DNA from 3 places in the Amycolatopsis sp. WQ 127309 genome. Region 1 is predicted to be linked to each of the others. Evidence: riboswitches for the same ligand, from Rfam matches in the RefSeq annotation. Region 1 holds a riboswitch; each other region holds the start of a gene.
The links. A riboswitch is a leader RNA that binds a small molecule or an ion and turns the genes downstream of it on or off. The one in region 1 is predicted to bind cobalamin.
Positions count from the first base shown of each region.

Region 1 (7,778 bases):
GGATGCCAGGTCTCGCCGGGCCCGGTGGGCTCCTACACCGGGAACTGCCACAACAGCGCGAAGTTCCACGGCCCCTACTCGGCCGGATTCTCCGTCGGCGGCGCGGCCGCCGGCACGACCTACACCTGGCACGTCCCGGCCGGCTACCAGACCGCACCCGGCCTGTGTGGCACGACGTCCGGCTGCCGGGTCGACGGCCTGACCGGCGACGACGAAGTCACCGTCTCGGTCACCCTGACCCAGGACGGCGCCACCGAAACCCTGACCGCAACGGCGTTCATCCTGGCGGTCTGCGGCAACGTCTACTGCTGACCGGCTCGATACCCCGCTGCTTGTGACGTCGAACGGCGAAGGGCTGATCCCGCTCTCGCCGCTGCCGGGGCGCACGATCGCTCGCCCGGCCGCCTACCGCTCTCGGTTGCGGGACCTGCTCGACCTGGTGGCCGAGGCCGTGCGGATCGCCCGCACGTCGAGCGACGACTACCTTCGGCACCGAGTCGAGATCCGGGTCGGCACCACGGAAGACGATCCAGCTTGATCCCCGTCACTTGCTTCCCGAGCCCGTGGTCGAACCGATGTCGATCCGGCCGAACAGCTGCTGGGCCACGGACTTGCACACTTCGGCGCCGTAGTGGTGCTCGTGGCCCTGGTCCGGGTAGTGCACCATCACCGCGAGCACCCAGTGGTCCCACATCGCCAGGCAGTTCACCGTCCACCAGGCGCCGTGCCGGGTCCAGCCGTTCTTGACGGCCGGGTGCAGGCCCGCCAGGGCCGGGGCCTCCGGGATGCCGAACGCGGTCGCGGGGTCGGCCGACCGCATGAGGTCCAGCAGCTTGGCCCGCCACCGCGGGCTCAAGCCCGGACCGCGGGCCACGCACCGGCCGAGCAGGGTCGCCTCGGTCGCCGGCATCGTGGTCTTGGACCACCAGTTCGGGTGGATCGTCGTGTCGTGCAGGCCGCAGGTGCGGATCATCCGGGCGATCGAGTCGTCGCCGCCGAGCCGGAGGTAGAGCGTCTGCGCGGCACGGTCGTCGCTGGACCGGATCATGCGGGTCACCCGATCCTCGTCCTCGGCCGAGATCCGCGACTTCCGCGAGGCCAGGTAGTCCACCGCGAGCCAGCTCTTGATCATGGATTCGGTCGTGGTGCGCAAGGTCCCGGCACCGACCACGGTGCCGGTGTCCGTCTCGCGCAACGCCCACGACCATTCGCCCCGGACGTCGACCGCCACCTCGGCCGCCCCCGGAACCGGCGTGGCCGCCCGTGTCCGCGGGAACGACGGCGGGACGTCCGGCGCCGGTGACGTGCCCGCCGCGGCGGGCACGTTCGCGGAACGAACGCAGACCGCCGCGGCGAGCGCGCCGAGGATGACACCGACCAGGACGACGAGCACGGAATTACGCATCGAAACTCCTCGGCTGGGCCACCGATGCCGCGGAATCACGGCAATTCGAGTGCGCTTTCGGAAATGCGGAACAGATCGGATTCCGCCGGTGACGCTGATTCTCAGCGATTGAGCTGAACGGAGTTCAGCAAAGCCAGCGCGGCCTGTTCGTTGGCGCGTGAACTGTCGATTTCGAGGGTGTAGGCCCCGAGTTTCCGGTGCTGGTGCACGGGCAGCGGGTCCTGCGGAAAGCTGCTGTCCGCGGCTCTGCTGGTCAGCGACACTGTCAGCGAGAAGCATCGGGGGTCGAGCGGGGCCTTCCCGACCTCGGCGGGCGGGCAGAGCACGAGGGTGTTGGTTTCGGGTTCGCTGGTGAACGTGCCGACCTGCTGCCCGTCGGGCACCTGCAGCGACTTGAGCGGTGACGCGATCACCGGTGGCGTGGTGTGGACCTTCCCGAGCAGGGCCAGCATTTCCGCCGCTGTCACCGGTTTCGTGGTCGTCACCCGGATCCAGCGGTTCGGGCCGTCCTGCCACATGACCGACTGCGGGTGCGGGATCTGGTCCGCCGACGAGGGTTTCGCGGCCAGTGCGCTGTGGGGCGCGGTGCCGTCCCGGACGTCGATCTCGAACGCGTACCGGTGATCCTGCGCGTAGTGCAGGCCGGCGAAGTGCGGCTGGACGGCCCAGAACAGCAAGTCCCAGGAACTGTCCTCGAGGCTGATCGCCGGTGCGGCCGGGGGCACCTTGCCGGCGGCCGGCGGCTGGGTCACCGTGGCGGACGGCGGGCTCGCGAGCGTGGCCGGTGGCACCGCGGCGGTACCTCGGTTCTGCGCCCAGAAGACCCCCGCGCCGAGGGCGGCCACCGCGAGTGTCACGGCGGCGACGCTGGTCGTGTGGCGCCGCCGGACCCGGCGGCCGGCGACGGTCACCACGGCGTCGGGATCGGACGCCGGCGGCTCCTGGGCGTCCGACGCGCGGCGCACCTCGTCGAGGTCGGTCATGGCACGGTCTCCTTGCCTTCGTCGAGCTGGACGCGCAGCGCTCAGGCACCGCACACCTCTCAAGAGGTCACCTGCACCGCGTTCTGTTGCAGTTGTCTTCGAGATTGCCCGGACGGCCGCGCGCGTCCCCGGTGTGGTGAAGGCGACGTGAGTTCTGCCGTTCCCGTTCGGCTGACCAGGTGTTAGTGTCGGCTCGCTCAGTCAGCACAACTTCATGTTTTCTGCCCGTGGCAGGGGAAGCCGGTCGAAGTCCGGCACTGTCGCGCAACCGTGGGTCACCTTGGGGTGACGAGTCGGATTACCGCCTCGGGCAGGTGTTTGTCGAACCGCTGTCGCGCCAGCAGTGGGTGGACGCCCGGCCTCCCGTGGGGGCCGGTCTCTCCCTGTGTGTGTCGCGCCGGCGTCTGGGGAGAGGAAGGATCACGTGGCCGGCAAGCGGTTCAGGCCCATCGCGGCCTGGGTGTCCGCCGTCGTCGTGTTCACCGTCGGCTCGGTGACGCCGGCCTTCGCCGGTGACCTCGCGGCCTCGAAGCCGACGTCGAAGTGGCTCGCCGCGCAGCTCGCGCCCGACGGCACCCTGCAGAACCCGCTCGGTGGCGCGCTGCCCGACCACGGGCTGATGATCGACACGCTCTTCGCGATGTACGCCTCCGGCGACGGCGCGCTGGCCGCGCCCATCGTGAAGTACCTCGACGACGACCACCACGCCACCGACTACTACACGTGGGACGGCCTCGTCCCCGGCCAGGGCTACGACGCGATCATCACCGGTGGTGCCGCGGCGAAGGTGCTGGTCGCCGCGGAGATCGCCGGGCGGGACCCGAGGTCCTTCGGTGGGCACGACATGGTCGCCGAGACCCTCGGCACCATCGCGCGTTCGGGCGTCGACAAGGGCCGCGTCAGCGACTACTCGAAGAACCCCGACTTCAAGGACTTCGTCAGCAACAACGCCAACGTGTTCGGCCAGGCCCTGGCTGTGATCGGGCTGGCGGGCGCCGGCCTGACCGATCGGCTCGCGATCGACACGATGCTGAAACAGCAGTGCTCGGACGGCTTCTTCCGGATCTTCTTCGGCCTCATCCCCACCACGGAGACCGGCGACCAGGTGACACCGGACGGCCACCGGATCTCGACGTGTGACGAGGGCGAGCCGTTCGACCAGTCGACGCCGGACGGCGACGCCACCGGCGTCGCGCTCTCGGCGATGCTCGCCGCCCGCGACGCCGGTGCGGCGAACCTCGACGCGCCCATCACCAAGGCCGTGAGGTGGCTGAAGGCCCACCAGACCGCGAGTGGCGGCTGGGGCGGCGGCGTCGGCACCGAAGCGCCCAACACCAACAGCACCGGCCTGATCCTGCAGGCGCTCGCCGACGCCGGGTGCGCGGACGCCGCGATGGCGTCGGGGACCGCTTTCCTCCGGTCCGCCGAAGCGACCGCGGCCGACACGGGCACCCCGCTCGGGGATCAGCTCGGCGCCATCGCCTACACCCCGGCCGAGTACCGAGCCGCGCGCACCGCCGGGATCGGCGGGCTCGACACCTGGATCCGCGCGAGCGCGCAGGCCGCACTCGGCCTGTCCCAGGTCGGGTTCCACGACCTCACCCTCGGCCACGCCGGAGCGCAGGGGCCACCGGACCCCGGCTGCGGCCTGCCCGTTCCGCCACCGCCGCCGCCCGGCGAAAAGCCCGCGCCGACGGGGGATCACGCTGTGAAGCCGCCGGTCAGCCCGAAGGCCGGCACCCCGGCGGTGCGGCCCGGTTCGCCGCGCGGCACCGTGGTCGTCCCCGCCGACGCGCCGGCGCCGGTGACCGGCCCGACCCCGGCCGACCGGCTGGGCGGTTACCTCGCGAGCCGGCTCGTCGACGGCGACCACGTCGAGGTCGCCCAGGACGGCAAGACCTTCGTCGACTACGACCTGACGGCGGATCTCGTGCTCGCCCTGCACACGCTCGGGCAGCAGCCGGACGCCGCGGCCCGGGCGTCACGGTTCCTGCTGAGCCCGGACTCGGTCCGGGCCTACGCCCACGGCGCGCCCTACGAACAAGGCCAGGCGGCTTATGCCGAACCCCTGGCCAAGCTGGACGTCATCGCCCGCTTCGTGGCGGACCCGGCCGTCCCCCAGCTGGGCACCGACCTCGCCGCGCTGCGCACCGCGTCCGGGGAGTTCACCGACACCGGGGAGTTCGCCGACACCACCGGATCCCTGCGGCGGCACGCGTGGGCCACGCTGGCGACCACGGCCACGGCGCCGGCCGATGCCGCGGCCGGGACACTCGTCGCCCACCAGTGCGCGGACGGGCTCTTCCCGGCCGTCTTGACCGGGAAGCCGTGCGCCACCGGCGATCTCGCCGCGACGGCCGCCGCAGTCGAGGCGCTGAACGCCGTCCCGCGTGACGGCCGGGCGCCGGGCAACGTCGCGCCGGCCGGCTGGACGCCCGAACACCGGCAGGCCCTCGAGTCCGCCGCCGCGGCGCTGACCACCCGCACCGGACCCGACGGCACGGTCGCCGCGGCGGACGGGCAGCCCGATCCCGTGCTCACGGCGGCCGTCGCCGGCGGGTTCAGCTCCGCCGGGCTCGACGCGAGCAAGGCCGCACAGGCCCTCGGCGCGCTCGTCCTGGCCGACGGCGGGTTCCCGAAGAGCCCGGGCGGGCCGAGCGACCCCGGCGCGAGCATCGCCGCGGCGACCGGGATCGCCGGGCGGACCTGGCTCGACGCGGACGGCTCCCCGCTCACGACGGCGGTCCGGTTGCCGCTGGCCGAGCCGCTCGCCGCCGCGGGTGGCCACGGCGGTGTCGTCGCGGCGCCGGCCGCTCTCGGCGGTTCGGCGCTCTGGCTGGCCTTCCGCCTGTCCGGTGCCGCGCTCGTCCTCGCCTTCGCGCTGGCCGCCGGCCTGCGCCACCTGATCACCCGCACACCACGCACCAGGGGGTAACACCATGAGACGTCTTCCTTCGCTGCTGGCCGGTCTCGCCGTCCTGGCCGGGCTCGTCGTGTCGTCGGCGACGCCGGCGTCGGCGGTCGACCCGGCCAAGGGCTACACCGGGATCTGCACCGGCAACGACGCGCTGAGCGGCGTCACCGTCGTCGTCGACTTCCAGGAGCTGAACGGCAACGGCGGCACCGCCGCGCCGACGATCACCCGCTGCTCGCCGAACGCCGCCCCCGGCACGGACCGCACCGGCATCCAGGCCCTGCAGGACGCGGGCATCGCCGTCGCCGGCGTCGCGCAGTGGGGACTCGGGTTCGTCTGCCGGCTGGAAGGCCGGCCCTCGGCGACCGAGCCGATCCCGGTCTCGGGCAACCCGACGTACAAGGAAGCCTGCGTGCGGACGCCGCCGGGTGGCGCGTACTGGTCGTACTGGAACGCCACCGGCGCCACCTCGACCTGGACCTACAGCAGCTACGGCGCGCTCAACCGCAACGTCGTCCCCGGCGGTTTCGAAGGCTGGTCGTTCTCCCTGAACCGGTCCGCCAGCACGAACCCGGTGCCGCGCGTGACCCCGCTCAACCCGGCCGTGAACGCGTCCAACCCGACCGTGAGCCTGTCGGCCGACGACCTGGACCACAAGATCACCCTGGGCCAGAGCACCACCCTGACCTGGACGTCCACCAACGCCACGACGCTCACCGCGCAGTCGGTCGCCCCGGCCGCCGGCGGCGGCGCCTGGTCGGGGTCGCTGGCCGTGCCCGGTGGGACGAAGACGATCACGCCGACGGCCAAGGGCACCTACACGTACACGATCAAGGCGGCCGGCACCGGCGGCACGGTGTACTCGACGGCGACCCTGACGGTGCAGTGAGGCGGATCTTCGCGGGGGCGGCCGTCGCGGTGCTGACGGCCGCGCTCGCCCCGGGCGTCGCGCACGCCGTCGACCAGGGCAAGGGCCATCCCGGGTTCTGCACCGACGGCGCCGGGGTCACCGTCGTGCTCGACTTCCAGCAGCTGGGCGGCACGACCATCGTGCGCTGCGACCCGCAGACCGGCCGTGGCACCGGCCTGGACGCGCTGAAGAACGCGGGTTTCCAGATCGCCGGGGTCCAGCGGTGGGGCGAGGCGTTCATCTGCCGCATCGAGAACCGGCCGTCCGCGGTCGAGGAGATCCCGGTCAAGGGCAACGAGCACTACAAGGAGACCTGCGTCGACACACCGCCCGCAGCGGGCTACTGGTCGTACTGGCACGCCGGGAACAACTGCGCGTGGGAGTACAGCCAGTGGGGCGTGAAGAACCGCGACTTCACCACGGGTGGCTTCGAAGGCTGGTCGTTCTCGCTGAACGCGACGGCCGGCTCGAACCCGGTGCCGCGGATCGCCGCGGTCCGGCCCGGCACCGCGGGGCCGTGCGTCACCGCGGCGGAGCCGGCGCCGACATCCGACGACGTCAACGAAAAGCAGCCCGGCGCCACGACCGCCCCGGCCGCGCCGCCCTCGGGAGCGCCGGCCACCACGGCCGGGCCGCCGGGACAGCCGGACCGGCCCGGCGCGAGCGGCCGTCCGTTGCCGCCGCCCAAACCGCGGCCCGGCGGGGGTGGGCAGCAGGCCGCCGACCCGGCCGGCAACGTCGCGTTCACCGGCGGCGAGCAGGCCGCGGACGTCGGCCAGGCGATCAAGGAGCAGGCCGGGGCGAGTGACTACGCGCCCTGGGTGGCAGGTGGCGCCGTCGTGCTGCTCGCCGCCGCGGCGTGGTTCACCGCGCGGCGCCGCAAGCGCGCCCGGGACAGCTGATGCTCGCTTCCTGGTTCCTGCCACGTGATCTGCACCCCGCCGCGTGGTGGGTGTGGGCGCTCGGGCTGGCGGTGGCGGCGAGCCGGACGACGAACCCGTGGCTGCTGCTGACGATCGTCGCGGTGCTCTGCTACGTCGTGATCGCGCGGCGGGCGGACGCGCCGTGGGCCATGGCGTTCCGGATGTACGCCTACCTCGCCGCGGTCATCATCGGGGTGCGGGTGTTCTTCCGGATCGTCTTCGGCGGCGCCGAAGGCTCGACGATCATCCTGCGCCTGCCCGAAATCCCGCTGCCCGCCTGGGCCGCGGGCATCCGGCTGCTCGGCGACGTCTCCGCGGAATCCGTGCTGGGCGGGCTCTACGACGGGCTCCGGCTGGCCACGATGGTGCTCTGCCTCGGCGCGGCCAACGCCCTGGCCAACCCGAAACGGCTGCTCAAGGCGATGCCACCGGCGCTCTACGAGGTCGGCACGGCCGTGATCGTCGCGCTGTCGGTGTTCCCGCAGCTGGCCGAGAGCGTCCAGCGCGTCCACCGGGCGCGCAAGCTGCGCGGCGGCGCGAAGGGACGCCGGTTCCGGGCGCTGCACGCGGTCGTCATCCCGGTGCTGGAGGACGCGCTCGACCGGTCGCTGCAGCTCGCGTCCTCGATGGACTCCCGCGGCTA
Region 1 covers NZ_CP095481.1:7,731,344-7,739,121, forward strand. The annotation lists gene MUY22_RS34870 (hypothetical protein) at 1-312, shown strand, start outside; gene MUY22_RS34875 (hypothetical protein) at 335-538, shown strand; gene MUY22_RS34880 (serine hydrolase) at 545-1,405, opposite strand; gene MUY22_RS34885 (hypothetical protein) at 1,507-2,388, opposite strand; adenosylcobalamin (AdoCbl) riboswitch at 2,597-2,745, shown strand; gene MUY22_RS34890 (prenyltransferase/squalene oxidase repeat-containing protein) at 2,813-5,323, shown strand; gene MUY22_RS34895 (hypothetical protein) at 5,328-6,191, shown strand; gene MUY22_RS34900 (ABC transporter substrate-binding protein) at 6,188-7,114, shown strand; gene MUY22_RS34905 (energy-coupling factor transporter transmembrane component T) at 7,114-7,778, shown strand, end outside.

Region 2 (7,778 bases), 1.9 Mb from region 1:
CTCGACGACGTCACCGCCGAGCCGGTGCTGGCCGAGGCCAAGCGCAACCTCTACGACGGCATCAGCGCCGACGAGCTCGCCCTGGCCCAGATCATGGCCGCCCGCGTGCTGGTCGAGCAGGAGCCGAACTACTCCTACGTCAGCGCCCGGCTGCTGCTGGACAAGCTGCGCGGCGAGGCCCTGAGCTACCTCGCGAAGAAGCCGCGTCTGGCCAGCCAGGACGAGATGGCCGGCGAGTACCCCGCGTACTTCCGCGACTACCTGCGCCGCGCGGTCGAGCTGGAGCTGGTCGACGGCGAGCTGCTCTCCTTCGACCTGGACAAGATCACCGCGGCCATCGAGGCCAAGCGTGACCTCGACTTCGGCTTCCTCGGCCTGCAGACGCTGTACGACCGGTACTTCCAGCACCACAACGGCGTCCGCTTCGAGCTGCCGCAGGCGTTCTTCATGCGCGTCGCGATGGGCCTGGCGATCCGCGAGGACGACCGCGAAGCCCGCGCCATCGAGTTCTACGAGCTGCTCTCGACGTTCCACTTCATGGCCTCGACGCCGACGCTGTTCAACTCGGGCACCACCCGCGCGCAGCTGTCGTCCTGCTTCCTCACCACGGTGGACGACGACCTGGACTCGATCTTCCAGGCGTACAAGAACAACGCGCTGCTGGCTAAGTACTCGGGCGGCCTCGGCAACGACTGGACCCCGGTCCGCGGCCTCGGCGCGCACATCAAGGGCACCAACGGCCAGTCCCAGGGCGTCGTGCCGTTCCTCAAGATCGCCAACGACACCGCCGTCGCGGTGAACCAGGGCGGCAAGCGCAAGGGCGCGGCCTGCGCGTACCTCGAGACCTGGCACGTGGACATCGAGGAGTTCCTCGACCTGCGCAAGAACACCGGTGACGACCGCCGCCGCACGCACGACATGAACACGGCCAACTGGGTGCCGGACGAGTTCCTGCGCCGCGTCGAGGCCGACGCGCAGTGGACGCTGTTCTCGCCGAACGAGACCCCGGACCTGCACGACCTCTACGGCAACGCGTTCTCGCAGCGCTACGCCGAGTACGAGGCGATGGCCGAGCGCGGCGAGATCAAGGTGTTCCGCAAGATCCGCGCGGTCGAGCTGTGGCGCCGGATGCTCACCATGCTGTTCGAGACCGGCCACCCGTGGATCACGTTCAAGGACCCGTGCAACCTGCGCTCGCCGCAGCAGCACGTCGGCGTCGTGCACTCGTCGAACCTGTGCACCGAGATCACGCTGAACACCAACAGCGAAGAGGTCGCGGTCTGCAACCTCGGTTCGGTCAACCTGCTCAAGCACGTCACCCCCGAGGGCCTGGACACCCAGCGCCTCGAGAAGACCGTGCGCACGGCCGTCCGCATGCTGGACAACGTGATCGACATCAACTTCTACACGATCCCGGAGGCGCGCCGCTCCAACCTGCGTCACCGCCCGGTCGGCCTGGGCATCATGGGCTTCCAGGACGCGCTGTTCGAGATCGGCGTCCCGTTCGCCTCCGCCGACGCCGTGAAGTTCGCCGACGTCTCCATGGAGCACCTCTCCTACTACGCGATCTCGGCCTCGACCGACCTCGCCGAGGAGCGCGGCCAGTACCAGTCGTTCGAGGGATCGCTGTGGAGCAAGGGCATCCTGCCGATCGACTCGCTGCAGCTGCTCATCGACGCCCGCCGCGGTGACGGCCTCGACGTCGACACCTCCACCACGCTCGACTGGGCGCCGCTGCGCGAGCGCGTCAAGACCGTCGGCATGCGCAACTCCAACGTGATGGCGATCGCGCCGACCGCGACGATCTCCAACATCTCGGGTGTCGGCCAGTCGATCGAGCCGCTGTTCCAGAACCTGTTCGTCAAGTCGAACATGTCCGGCGACTTCACCGTCGTCAACCCGCACCTGGTCCGCTCGCTCAAGGAGCGCGGGCTGTGGGACGAGGTCATGGTCAGCGACCTCAAGTACTTCGACGGCAGCCTCGGCAAGATCGACCGGGTGCCGGACGACCTGAAGGCGCTCTACGCCACGGCGTTCGAGATCGAGTCGAAGTGGATCGTCGACGCCGGTTCGGTGCGCCAGAAGTGGATCGACCAGGCGCAGTCGCTGAACCTGTACATCGCGGCGCCGAGCGGCCGCAAGCTCGACGAGCTGTACCGCTACGCGTGGCACAAGGGCCTCAAGACCACGTACTACCTGCGGGCGCAGTCCGCGACGCACGTGGAGAAGAGCACCCTGCGCGGCACCGACGGCAAGCTGAACGCCGTCTCGGCCGGCACGGCCGCCGCCACCGCGGCTCCCGCCGCTGCCCCGGCGGCTCCGGCGGCCACCCCGGCCCCGGCCCCGGCGCCCTCGCCGGCCGCGGCCGTCCCGGCGGTCCCGGTGACCGCCCCGGCCGCCAAGCCGGAGCCGAAGGAGCTGCCGAAGACGGACGTCGACTTCGTCACCACCGAAGGCGCCGCCTGCCGCATCGACGACCCCGACTGCGAAGCCTGCCAGTAAGGAACCCGAGAACATGACCAACGTGGAGACGACCGGCGTCACCGGCCTCGGTGAGATCGAGGTCGGGGCGGCCCGGATCAACGTCGACGACAAGCGCATGATCAACGCGCGCGCCGACGTCAACCAGCTGCTGCCGATGAAGTACCGGTGGGCGTGGGACAAGTACCTGGCCGGCTGCAACAACCACTGGATGCCGACCGAGGTCGCCATGCAGGCCGACATCGCGCTGTGGAAGTCGACCGACGGCCTCACCGAGGACGAGCGGCAGATGCTGAAGCGCAACCTCGGCTTCTTCGCGACCGCGGAGTCCTTGGTGGCCAACAACATCGTGCTCGCGGTGTACCGCCAGATCACCAACCCCGAGTGCCGCCAGTACCTGCTGCGCCAGGCGTTCGAGGAAGCCGTGCACACGCACACCTTCCAGTACATCTGCGAGAGCCTCGGCCTGGTCGAGGGCGAGCTGTTCAACATGTACCGCGAGGTTCCGTCCATTTCGGACAAGGACGCGTGGGCGCTGAAGTACACGCAGCACCTGGAGGACCCGGACTTCGAGACCGGGACGCCGGAAGCCGACACGGCGTTCCTGCGTGACCTCGTCGCGTTCTACGTGATCTTCGAGGGCATGTGGTTCTACACCGGCTTCGCGCAGATCCTCTCGCTCGGCCGCCGCAACAAGATGGTCGGCATCGCCGAGCAGTACCAGTACATCCTGCGCGACGAGTCGATCCACCTGAACTTCGGCATCGACTGCATCAACCAGATCAAGATCGAGAACCCGCACCTGTGGACCGAAGAGTTCCAGGAAGAGGTGCGCGGGATGCTGAAGGACGCTTGCGAGCTGGAGGTCGCGTACGCGCGTGACACCATGCCGCGCGGGATGCTCGGCCTGTCGGCGCAGCTGTGCGAGCAGTACATGCACTTCATCACCGACCGGCGCGCGCAGCAGATCGGCATCCAGCCGATCTTCGGCGAGACCGAGAACCCGTTCCCGTGGATGTCCGAGGCGATGGACCTGAAGAAGGAGAAGAACTTCTTCGAAACCCGCGTCATCGAGTACCAGTCGGGCGGCGCCCTCGACTGGGACTGAGTTCTCCGGCTAGGCTCGGCCACGCCACTGGTTCGCCAGGGCGTGGCCGAGCTTTGTTGTGCGTGAGGTCACACCCTGTCGAGGCAACAGGGAACCCGGTGTGAATCCGGGACTGCCCCGCAGCGGTGAGTGGGAACGAAAGCCGTCATGTAAGCACTGAGCGCGAGCTTGGGAAGCGACGGCCGGTAGGCACGAGCGGTACGCCCACGAGTCCGAAGACCTGCCCGTGGTGCGTGCGCCGACGGCGTGCGCGAGTCCGGGCCTCGTGGGATGGGCACGCACCGAAACGCTCGCCGCCGCGCGCGTCCGGACTCCTCGAACGAGCTCGCGAGGAGAGAGCTGTGACCGAAATCGGCACCACTGTGCTGGGCTACCCCCGGATCGGTCCGGACCGGGAGCTCAAACGCGCCCTCGAGCGCTTCTGGGCGGGCAAGAACGACGAAGCCGCACTGCTGGCCACCGGCCGTGAGCTGCGGGTTCAGACGTGGCAAGGACTGCGGGACGCGGGGCTGGACTCCGTCCCGTCCAACACGTTCTCGCACTACGACCAGGTGCTCGACACCGCCGAGCTGTTCGGCGCGCTGCCCGCGCGCTTCACCGGGCTCGGCCTGTCGAAGCTCGACACCTACTTCGCGGCCGCCCGCGGCGTCCAGGACGCCCCGGCGATGGAGATGACGAAGTGGTTCGACACGAACTACCACTACATCGTCCCCGAACTGGGCCCGGGCACGACGTTCGCGCTCACCGGCTCCAAGCCCCTGGACGAGTACCGCGAAGCCCGCGCCCTGGGCGTCGAAACGCGGCCCGTGCTGGTCGGGCCGGTGACGTTCCTGCTGCTGAGCAAGGGCGACGACGGATTCCGGCCGCTGGACCTGCTCGACGGCCTGCTCGACGCGTACGCCGACCTGCTGCGGCAGCTGCACGACGAGGGCGTCGAGTGGGTCCAGCTCGACGAGCCGGCGTTCGCCGGTGACCGCTCAGAAGACGAGCTGAACGCGCTCATCCGCGCCTACCACCGGCTGGGCAAGGAGACCGCGCGGCCGAAGCTGCTGGTCGCGGGCTACTTCGGCGGCCTGGGCCGCGGGCTCGGCGTGCTGGCCCGCTCCCCCATCGAGGCGCTCGCCGTCGACCTGGTCACTGATGAGTCCTTTGTGGACGCCGTCGCGGCCGAAGGGGCGTTGCGGGACAAGGAGGTCCTGGCCGGGGTCGTCGACGGCCGCAACGTCTGGCGCACCGACCCGCAGAAGGCGCTGAGCCGGGCCGCGACCCTGCTCGGCGCGGCGGCGAAGGTCAGCGTCTCGACGTCGTGCTCGCTGCTGCACGTCCCCTACGACGTCGCACGGGAGGACCTCGACCCGCGGCTCAAGGGCTGGCTCGCCTTCGCGAAGCAGAAGGTCGACGAGGTCGTCCTGCTCGGGAAGGCGCTCGCGGGCGAGGACGTCGACCTGACGGCGGCGCGGCACGTCGTCGCCGATCGCGCGTCGGCGGCCGAGCTGGCCGACGACAAGGTGCGCGCGCGGCTCGCGGACCTGCGGCCCGAGCACACCGTCCGCGCGCCGTACGCCACACGGGCCGCGGCGCAGCAGGCGGCGCTGAACCTGCCGCCGCTGCCGAGCACGACCATCGGGTCGTTCCCGCAGACCGTGGAGGTGCGCAAGGCGCGGGCCGCGCACAAGGCCGGCGCGCTCGACGACGCCGGGTACGACGACGCGATGCGCGCCGAGGTCGAGCGGGTCGTCCGGCTGCAGGAGGAGCTGGGCCTCGACGTGCTGGTGCACGGCGAGCCCGAGCGCAACGACATGGTGCAGTACTTCGCCGAGCGGCTGGCCGGGTTCGCCGCGACCGACCACGGCTGGGTGCAGTCCTACGGCTCCCGCTGCGTCCGGCCGCCGATCCTCTACGGCGACGTCTCGCGCCCGGTGCCGATGACCGTGGCGTGGGCCCGCTACGCCCAGGGCCTGACGCCGAAGCCGGTCAAGGGCATGCTGACCGGGCCGGTGACGATCCTGGCGTGGTCGTTCGTGCGCGACGACCAGCCGCTGGGCGACACCGCCCGGCAGGTCGCCCTGGCCATCCGCGACGAGGTCCACGACCTCGAAGCGGCGGGCATCCAGGTCATCCAGGTCGACGAGCCGGCCCTGCGGGAGCTGCTGCCGCTGCGTTCCCGCGACCACCAGGCGTACTTCGACTGGGCGGTGTCGTCGTTCCGGCTGGCGACGTCCGGGATCGCCGACGCGACGCAGATCCACACGCACATGTGCTACTCGGAGTTCGGCGAGGTGCTGCCGGCGATCGACGCGCTCGACGCCGACGTCACCAGCATCGAGGCGGCCCGCTCGAAGATGGAGGTGCTCGCCGACCTGACGGCGGCCGGCTTCGGCCGCGGCGTCGGGCCTGGGGTGTACGACATCCACTCGCCGCGCGTGCCGTCCCCGGCCGAGGTGGCCGGCCTGCTGCGGACGGCGACGGGCGCGGTGCCGGCGTCGCGGGTGTGGGTCAACCCGGACTGCGGCCTGAAGACCCGCGGCTACGCGGAGGTCGAGCCGGCGCTGCGCAACCTGGTCGAAGCGGCCCGGCAGGTGCGCACCGAGCTGGGCTGAGGCTCGGCGCGGGCCGCCGCCCCCGTCATCCAGTTTACCGGCGGGGTCCGACAGAACCGCGGCTCCAAAGCCGTGAAGGACTCCTTACCGGCTCTTAGCGCCGGTAAGGAGGCCTTCACGGCTCACCCGAAAAGACTGTTGTCAGGTGGTCAACAAGGGTGCATCGTGTGAGGGGTAGCCGATCTCGACGGGGAGATGGTCACCTTGACGCGCACTGTGGGCCGGGCCGCCGAAACGTTGCGTGAGCGCGTGCCCCCGCTGACCTCGCTGCCCCTCCCCCGCGCCGTCGACCAGCGGTGGCTGCGGTCGCGCTGGCCCGTGCAGGAGCTCGCGACGCCGCCCGCCGGCAGCGGCCTCAAGCCCGTGCTCGGCGACGAAGGCCCGCCCGTGGTCGGGCACATGCTCGAGATGATGCGCTTCGGCCCCGCGTTCGGCCTCCGCCGCCACGAGCTCTACGGCCCGGTGTCGTGGACCGGCGGGTTCGGCCGTCGGATCGTCGCGCTGTCCGGGCCGGAGGCGACGCAGATCGCGCTCGTCAACAAGGACAAGACGTTCTCGCAGGAGGGCTGGAAGTTCTTCATCGAGCGGTTCTTCGAGCGCGGCCTGATGCTGATGGACTTCGGCGAGCACCACCTGCACCGCCGGATCATGCAGGAGGCCTTCACCCGGGCGCGGCTCACCGGCTACGTCAACGAGATGGGCCCGGCTCTGCGCGAAGGCGTCGCGACCTGGGGAACGAGCGAGCGGCCGCGGCTGTACTGGTCGCTCAAGCAGCTGACCCTCGACGTCGCGACGCGCGTGTTCATGGGCATGCGCAGCGGCGCCGACTCGCACCGGATCAACCGCGCGTTCGTCAGCTCCGTGCGGGCCGGCACCGCGCTGGTGCGCGTCCCGGTGCCCGGCGGCCGCTGGTCGGCCGGGCTGCACGGGCGGAAGGTCCTGGAGCGCTACTTCGGCGAGACCCTGCCCGCCAAGCGGGCCGCCGACGGCGACGACCTGTTCGCCGCGCTCTGCCACGCCACCACCGAGGACGGCGACCGGTTCTCCGACACCGACATCGTCAACCACATGATCTTCCTGATGATGGCCGCGCACGACACGACGACCATCACCAGCAGCGCCATGGCCTACTACCTCGCCAAGCACCCGGAGTGGCAGGAGCGGGCGCGCGCGGAGTCGCTGGCGCTGGGCGACGACGTCCTCGACATCGACGCCATCGACCGGCTGGAGACGCTCGACCTGGTGATGAAGGAGGCGCTGCGGCTCGTCGCGCCGGTGCCGTCGCTGACCCGCCAGACCGTCAAGGACACCGAGGTCCTCGGGCACTACATCCCGGAGGGCACGCTCGTCGGCGTCTCGCCGACGGTGAACCACTTCGACCCCGGGTGCTGGACCGACCCGTTCCGCTTCGACCCCGAGCGCTTCGCCGAACCGCGGCGCGAGGACAAGTCGCACCGGATGGCGTGGATGCCCTTCGGCGGCGGCGCGCACAAGTGCATCGGGCTCCACTTCGGCGGTCTCGAGGTGAAGCTGCTGATGCACGAGATGCTGCGGGCGTACCGCTGGTCGGTTCCGGAGAGTTACACCGC
Region 2 covers NZ_CP095481.1:5,843,666-5,851,443, reverse strand. The annotation lists gene MUY22_RS27600 (ribonucleoside-diphosphate reductase subunit alpha) at 1-2,502, shown strand, start outside; gene MUY22_RS27595 (ribonucleotide-diphosphate reductase subunit beta) at 2,516-3,589, shown strand; cobalamin riboswitch at 3,638-3,832, shown strand; gene metE (5-methyltetrahydropteroyltriglutamate--homocysteine S-methyltransferase) at 3,931-6,189, shown strand; gene MUY22_RS27585 (cytochrome P450) at 6,385-7,778, shown strand, end outside.
Region 2: another riboswitch for cobalamin. It lies ahead of metE (5-methyltetrahydropteroyltriglutamate--homocysteine S-methyltransferase); the one in region 1 lies ahead of MUY22_RS34890 (prenyltransferase/squalene oxidase repeat-containing protein).

Region 3 (7,778 bases), 3.6 Mb from region 1:
GCCTTCAACTCCGTGCTGGGCAACCAGTTCGAGTTCACCCAGGCGATCTGGGCGGACAACCCGGGCTTCCCGATCGTCGACGGCGTCACGCCGGGCCTGGACCCGGTGATCGGCCAGGGCGCGCGCGGGTCGTCGGACTACACGGTCGACTGGGGCGGCTCGGCGCAGCGCGCGGCGGAGCCGGTGCCGCAGTCGGTGACGCTCAAGGGCGGCGAATACTTCTTCATGCCGTCGCTCGCCTTCCTACGCTCGCTCTGATTACCCGGTACCTTTACCGCTCCTGGTGAAGCGGCGAAAGGGACGGGCTTGGACCGGCACGAACGGCTCAGCGCACTGCTGGACATGGTGGGGCAGCGGGACAAGATCGACGTCGAGGCCTCCGCGGAGGAGCTCGACGTCTCCCCCGCCACGATCCGGCGGGATCTGGACCACCTGGCCGGTCGCCAGCTGCTGACCCGCACGCGGGGCGGCGCGGTGGCGAGCAACGTCGCGTACGACCTGCCGTTGCGGCACAAGGCCGCGCGCAATGCGCCGGAGAAGCAGCGCATCAGCGCGGCCGCCGCACGGCTGGTCGAGCGCGGGATGGTGCTGGGCCTCAACGGCGGCACCACGAGCACAGAGGTCGCCCGCGCGCTGGCGCTGCGCCCGGAGCTGGCCGAGCGCGACGGCTCGCCGGCGCTGACGGTGGTGACGAACGCGCTCAACATCGCCCACGAGCTGGCGGTCCGCCCCAACATCAAGATCGTCGTGACGGGCGGCGTGGCCCGCCAGCACTCCTTCGAGCTGACGGGCCCGCTGGCCAGCCTGTTCCTCGACCAGATCACCCTGGACCTGGTGTTCCTGGGCGTGGACGCGTTCGACCCCGAGCGCGGCGCGTACGCCCACCACGAAGGCGAGGCGAGCATCAACCGCCTGCTGGCATCGCGAGCGCGTCAGGTGGTGGTGATAGCGGACAGCGGCAAACTGGGCGGCCACGCGTTCGCCCGCATCTGCGACACCACGGCGGTCCACCAGCTGATCACGGACTCGGGAGCGGACCCGGACCAGATAGCGGCCTTCGCAGCGGCGGGAGTCGAGGTCGTCACGGCCTGACCAGCCGTCGGTGGTGACGTCGCCGGGCGGCCCGCGGCGAGGTGTCCGGCGATGACTACACCCCAGCGAGCGGCCCGAGGCCCCTTCCGCTCCGATCGGCGTCGCGCTCGGCCGGTGTGGAAACCCCCAGCCCCCCAGACCAGCCCCCACCACTCCCTGGGGGGCGTCCCACGTCCAGTCTATCGCCCCTGACCTGCAAAAACGGGCTCCGGCAAATCTGTGGACAACTGCCCGGCTGTGGACAAGCGACTTGACACAGCCGGGCAGATCCGTCAGAGACGTCAGAGACACAGCCGGGGCGGATCCGAAAGAGGCACAGCAGCTCCGTCAGCGCGCCGCCAGGGCACAGCAGCTCCGTCAGTGCGCCGCCAGCCGGTCCAAGGCCAGCAGCCCCGCCCCCAGCCGCCCGGCCTCGTCGCCCAGCTTCGCGATCCGCAGCTCCGGCATCCGCTGGAAAGTCAGGTGCGACGCCAGCCAGTCGCGCACCGGCTCGAGCACGTAGTCCGCCGCCGTGAACAGCCCGCCGCCCAGGACGATCACCTCCGGGCCGAGCAGCGTCAGCAGCGTCCGGATGCCGTGGCCGAGGCCGTCCAGCGCGTCCTGGACCACCTCCACCGCGACCTCGTCGCCGTGGCGGGCCAGGTCGACGACCTCCCGCGCGCCGTCGGCGGGGCGGCCCGTGCGTTCGGTGTAGCGGCGGGCGATCGCCGCCGCCGAGGAAATCGCCTCCAGGCAGCCGGTCGCGCCGCAGCCGCACTTCAGCGAGTGGCCGACGTCGATGTGGCCGACCTCGCCCGCCTGCCCGCCCGCGCGGTGGATGCGGCCGTCGAGCAGCAGCGCGGCCGCGATCCCGGTGCCGACCGGGATGAACGCCGCGTTCCGCGCGCCCTGTCCGGCGCCGACGCGGAACTCGGCGATGCCGCCCGCGGTGACGTCGTGGCCGAACGCCACCGGCAGCCCCAGCCGGTCCTCCAGCAGCTCGCCGAAGTGGACCTCGCGCCAGTCGAGGTTGGCGGAGAAGTGGCAGATCCGGGTCTCCTCGTCGACGATCCCCGGCACCACCACGCCGACCGCGGCCGGTGTCACTGTGCCGGCCTGCCCGGCCAGCATGTCGACGATCTCCGCCACCTGCTCGGCCAGCGCCGTGCCGTCCGCGCTGCGCGCCGTCTCGGCCCGCAGCGTCGCCTTCGGCTGCAGCTGCTCGTCGAGCAGCGCCGCCTTGATCGTCGTACCGCCCACGTCGAGGGCCGCCACCATTCGAGTCACCGGCGCATTGTCACATTGACGGGCCCGGAAGTGCGGACCTACGCTCAACCGGCAAGACGACGGAATCCGGAACGCGGTGCAAGTCCGCGCGGTCGCGCCACTGTGACCCCCGCCAGGGGGAAGCCAGACCCGGACCGTCGTATGAACCCCGATGAGGCCGCGAAAGCCCGAGGAGGCCCCCACCATGTCGCAAGCGGCAGTCCCCGCCGTTCCGCTCCCGGTCCGGATCCCGATCCGTGAGATCGTCCCGTGGGCGGTGTTCGTGGTGCTCCTCGCCCTGATCGCGGTGTACTTCGTCAGCGCCGAGCAGGGCGCCACCTCGATCTTCGCGAACATGTACGTCCACGAGTTCGTGCACGACGGCCGGCACCTGCTGGCCTTCCCCTGCCACTGATCGGCGGCACGTACTCCCATGATGAAGTCCCTGCTGGTCCGCGGCATGCTCGCGGGCCTGATCGCCGGCGTGCTCGCGTTCGGTTTCGCCTACGCCTTCGGCGAGCCGCCGGTCGACACGTCCATCGGGCTCGAAGAGACCCTTTCCCACGACCATGCCCACGGGACGGACGCCGACGCCGGCGCCGGGCAGGCCGCCGAAGCGCCCGAAGAGGAGCTCGTCCCCCGCGACATCCAGAGCACCGTCGGGCTGCTGGCCGGCGTGCTGGTCTACGCCGTCGCGATCGGCGGGCTGCTCTCACTCGCCTTCGCGTTCGTCCAGGGCCGCCTCGGCAGCCTCCGCCCGCGGGTGACGGCGTTGCTGCTCACCGGCGGCGCGTTCGCCGTGGTGTTCCTGATCCCGTTCCTCAAGTACCCGGCCAACCCGCCCGCGGTGGGCCAGCCGGGCACGATCGGCTCGCGCACCGAGCTGTACTTCGGGTTCGTCGCCGTCTCCCTGCTCGCGGGCATCCTCGCGACGGTGTTCGGCCGCAAGCTCGCGGACCGGTTCGGCGCGCTCAACGGCTTCCTCCTCGCCGCGGCGGGCTACCTCGTGGTGGTCGCCCTGGTGGCGTGGCTGATGCCGGTGGTCGACGAGGTCCCCGCGGCTTTCCCGGCGTCGACGCTCTGGCGTTTCCGGACGGCGTCGATCGGCACCCAGGCCACGCTCTGGCTCGCCCTGGGCCTGTCTTTCGGGGCCCTCGCGGAGAAGTCGCTGACCAAGAAGACCCCGGCCGCCGTTATTTCGTGATCAAGAACCAGGCGTCGCTCCTCTAGGGTTCCCCGCCGGGTCGGGGGACTCCGGAGGGGAATCTTGTTCGACGAAACACGCTCCACGCTGTCCAGCCACGACCAGACGACCGTCCGCGGGCTCGTCGATCCCGCCGGGACCGACGGGTTCGCGATCGCGTCGCTCGTCTGCGGGCTGCTCGGGCTCGTCCCGCTCGGCGTGGTGTTCGGCTGGCGCGCGCTCGTCCGGATCGGCGGCAGCGGCCGGTCCGGACGTGGGCTCGCGATCGCCGGGCTGACGGTCAGCGTGGTCTGGCTGGGCTTGGGCGTCAGCCTGATCACGACCGGGCCGAAACACGTCACGCAGGCGGCGCCCGGCCCGGACCACATCCAGGGCTTGGCGATCGGCGACTGCCTGGACGCGGACGGCGAGCAGGTGATCCGGGCCGCCTGCGACGCGCCGCACGACGAGCAGATCGCCGACCGGGTCGACGTCAGCGGCGGGTACGCGACCTACCCGGGGCTCACCACGCTGCGGGAGCTGGCGCAGCCGTTGTGCCGGATCGCGGGGGCGGCGTACTTCACCCACGGCACCCCGCCGCCCGACCTGGAGTTCCTGGCGCACGTCCCGACCGAGTCGTCCTGGAACGCCGGGGCCCGGGAGGCGACCTGCACCTTCGGAAAGCCGGACGGCAAGCTCGCCGGGCCGCTCCAGCCCTGACCGTCAGGGCGCTCCGGGCGGCACGAACGGCAGGCCCGCCGGCGCGCCCAGTTCCAGCAACGTCAGCAGCGCCGCCGTGTCGAGGTGCTCGCCGACGGCGTCCGCCAGCCGGTCCAGCATGTCCTCGCGCAGGTCGGCGAAGCCCGGCGCGTCCGGGGACGGCGTCCACGAGACGCCCGCCTGCGCCGTCGCTTCGGTGAGCCATGCGCGGCGGAAGGCGTCGTTCTCGAAGGCGCCGTGCCAGAGCGTGCCCCAGACGGCGCCGGCGCGGTGACCGTCCAGAAAGGACTCCAGGGGCGCGGACGCCGTCACCGAACCGTGGTGGATCTCATAGGCGTCTACACGGGTGCCGCGCCACTCGCCCGACGGGCGAGCGAGCACCTTCTCCTCGGCGAACGTCACCCGGGCCGGCAGCAGGCCCAGGCCCGGTACCTCGCCGGCGCCGGACTCGACGTCGTCCACAATGGAGTCCGCGAGCATCTGGTAGCCGCCGCAGATGCCGAGGACCGGCTTCCCGGCCGCGGCGCGGGCCGCCAGCGCCGTGTCGAGACCGCGGGCACGCAGCCAGGCCAGGTCGTCGACTGTGGCGCGAGAACCGGGCAGCACGACCACGTCCGCCGCGGCGACCGTGTCCGGGTCGGCGGTCAGCGACACCGTGACGCCGGGTTCGGCGGCGAGGGCGTCGACGTCGGTGGCGTTGGACGCGCGCGGGAACCGGACGACGGCCACGCTCAAGCCGCCGCGGTGGGCCTCCCGGCGCCAGCCGGCCGCGGCCAGGGCGTCCTCCGAGTCGATCCACACCCGGTGGAGCCAGGGCAGCACGCCCAGCACCGGCCGGCCGGTGACCTTCTCCAGGCTGTCCAGGCCCGGGCGCAGCAGCCCGACGTCACCGCGGAACTTGTTGACGACCCAGCCCGCGACCAGCGCCTGGTCCTCGGCCGAGAGCAGCGCGAGGGTGCCGAACATCGCGGCGAGCACGCCACCGCGGTCGATGTCGCCGACGACGAGCACCGGCAGCCCGAACCGCCGCGCCAGCCCCAGGTTGACGTAGTCGCCGCCGCGCAGGTTGATCTCGGCGGGGCTGCCCGCGCCTTCGCAGACGACGACGTCGCAGCGCGCGCTGAGGTCTTCGTAGGCGGCGAAGGCGATCTCGGCGAGCCCGGCGCGGCCGGTCGCGTACTCCCCCGCTTCGAGGGTGCCGAACGGTTTCCCGAGCGCGACGACGTGACTGCGCCGGTCATTCCCGGGCTTGAGCAGCACGGGATTCATCGCGGCCTCGGGCTCGACGCGCGCCGCCCGCGCCTGCAGCCACTGGGCGCGCCCGATCTCGGCGCCGTCGGCGCAGACCATGGAGTTGTTGGACATGTTCTGTGCTTTGAAGGGTGCGACGCGCACCCCACGCCGGGCGAGCCACCGGCAGATCCCGGCGGTGACCAGGCTCTTCCCGGCATCGGACGTCGTCCCGGCGACGAGCAGGCCGCTCATAGTTCCTCCCTTTCCACCGGCCGCGCGGTAGCCACGGATTTGTCCGCAGCTCGCGCAGTACTCGCTGAGTTGTCCGCAGGTCGCGCACCAGTCGCAGGGTTGTCCGCAGGTCGCCCGGCACCCGCGGATTGTCCACAGCTCGTGCACTACTCGCGGAGTTGTCCGCTCATCGCCCAGTATCCGCAGAGTTGCCCATGGATCGTGTGACACCCGCGGAGTTGTCCACAGATCGCGCGGTACCCGCCGAGTTGTCCACAGATCGCCGAACGGGGCTTGTGACCGGCCACCGGCCGATAGACTGGACAGGGGCCGCCCCCCAGGGAGTGGTGGGGGCTGCCATCGCGAGCCCGAGGCCGATCCTGGACCTGACAGCCGCAGCCGCCGCTCGGCGACCAGCGCGGCCACGGCCGATCCCGGCGCTAATCGCGGCCACGGCCGATCCCGACGCTGCCCACCACAGCCGCAGCCACAGTCAGCGCGGCCGCACCCACCAGCCGGGACAACCGCACCGCCCGGCGCAGGTCGACCGGCTCCGGGTCACGTCCCTCGCCCAGCCGCGCCCGGCGCTCGACCTCGCCGCCGTAGCTGTTCGTGCCGCCCAGCCGGATGCCCAGCGCGCCCGCGAACGCCGCCTCCACCTGGCCCGCGTTGGGGCTCGGGTGGTGCCCGCCGTCGCGGCGCCAGATCCGCCAGGCCGTGTGCGCCCGGCCGCCGACGAGGGGCGCGCATACAGCCGTTAGCGCGGCTCCGAGGCGGGACGGGGCCAGGTTCACCAGGTCGTCGGCGCGCGCCGCCGCCCAGCCGAACTCCTGGTAGTGCGGTGAGCGGTAGCCGACCATCGCGTCGAGTGTGTTGAGCGCGCGGTAGCCGAGCAGGCCCGGCAGCCCGGCGACGGCGCCCCAGAACAGCGGCGCGACCACGGCGTCCGACGTGTTCTCGGCGATCGACTCGGTCGCCGCGCGGGTCAGCCCGGCGGAGTCGAGCGTCGTCGCGTCGCGCGCGCAGAGGTGCGAGAGCCGCATACGCGCCGAAGGGACTTCGCCCGCTTCGAGCAGCTTCGCCATCTCCGCGCCTTCGTCGGCGAGACCACGTCCACCAAGCACCACCCACGTACAGACGGCAGTCGCCGCGAAGCGCGCGAAGGGACTTCGCCGCGTCACAGTCTGAAGCGCGGCGCCGAGGCCGACAGCTGTGAAGGCGCTCAAACCCGCGTAGGCGGCTCCGCGCCGCTTCGAGTCGGCCCACACGCGGCGTTCGAGAGCCGCCGCGGCGGTACCGAAGATCGCCACCGGATGCCCCCGACGGGGGTCGCCGAACAGGGTGTCGGCGACATATCCGGTAACGAGTCCGGCCGCGGTTGTCCCTAGACGGAGTGGCACGTGGCGCACGTTAGCGCGTGCACCACAATGCCCGGTATGACCAAGCTGACGCACCGGCTAGCCGGGTATCTCGAAAACCTGGCCCGCGCCCTCCGCCGGTACGGACGCGACGAAGGAAAGGTGCTCGTCCTCGGCGGGGTCCGCTCGGGGAAGTCGCGGCACGCCGAGCGGCTCGTCGCCCGCCACCCGCACCTCGTCTACGTCGCGCCCGGCCTGCTCCCGAGCGACGACGACCCCGAATGGGCCGCGCGGGTGGCCGCGCACCAGGCGCGGCGGCCGTCGAACTGGAAGACCGTCGAGACCACGGACCTCGCGGGCACGCTCAGGAAGGCGACCGAGCCGCTCCTCATCGACTGCCTCGGCACCTGGCTCTCGCGGGTGCTCGACGAGGTCGGCGCGTGGGAGCAGGAGCGGGGCTGGGAGCACCGGCTCGACGACCGGCTCGAGGACTTCCTGGCCGCGTGGGCCGCTGCGCGGGTGCCGGTGGTCGCGGTCAGCAACGAGGTCGGCAGCGGTGTGGTGCCCGCAACGTCGTCCGGACGGCTGTTCCGTGATGTGCTGGGCGCACTCAACAACCGGGTGTCCGCCGACGCCGACCGGGTCCAGCTGGTCGTCGCGGGGCGGGTGCTCGACCTGTAGGACCCGTACCCCGGAGGCGCTCGTGTTCGACGTAC
Region 3 covers NZ_CP095481.1:155,189-162,966, forward strand. The annotation lists gene MUY22_RS00680 (Dyp-type peroxidase) at 1-258, shown strand, start outside; gene MUY22_RS00685 (DeoR/GlpR family DNA-binding transcription regulator) at 307-1,092, shown strand; gene MUY22_RS00690 (ROK family protein) at 1,450-2,349, opposite strand; cobalamin riboswitch at 2,361-2,512, shown strand; gene MUY22_RS00695 (CbtB-domain containing protein) at 2,543-2,752, shown strand; gene MUY22_RS00700 (CbtA family protein) at 2,771-3,541, shown strand; gene MUY22_RS00705 (DUF4190 domain-containing protein) at 3,605-4,240, shown strand; gene MUY22_RS00710 (cobyric acid synthase) at 4,244-5,725, opposite strand; gene MUY22_RS00715 (cobalamin biosynthesis protein) at 6,145-7,104, opposite strand; gene MUY22_RS00720 (bifunctional adenosylcobinamide kinase/adenosylcobinamide-phosphate guanylyltransferase) at 7,141-7,743, shown strand; gene cobT (nicotinate-nucleotide--dimethylbenzimidazole phosphoribosyltransferase) at 7,766-7,778, shown strand, end outside.
Region 3: another riboswitch for cobalamin. It lies ahead of MUY22_RS00695 (CbtB-domain containing protein); the one in region 1 lies ahead of MUY22_RS34890 (prenyltransferase/squalene oxidase repeat-containing protein).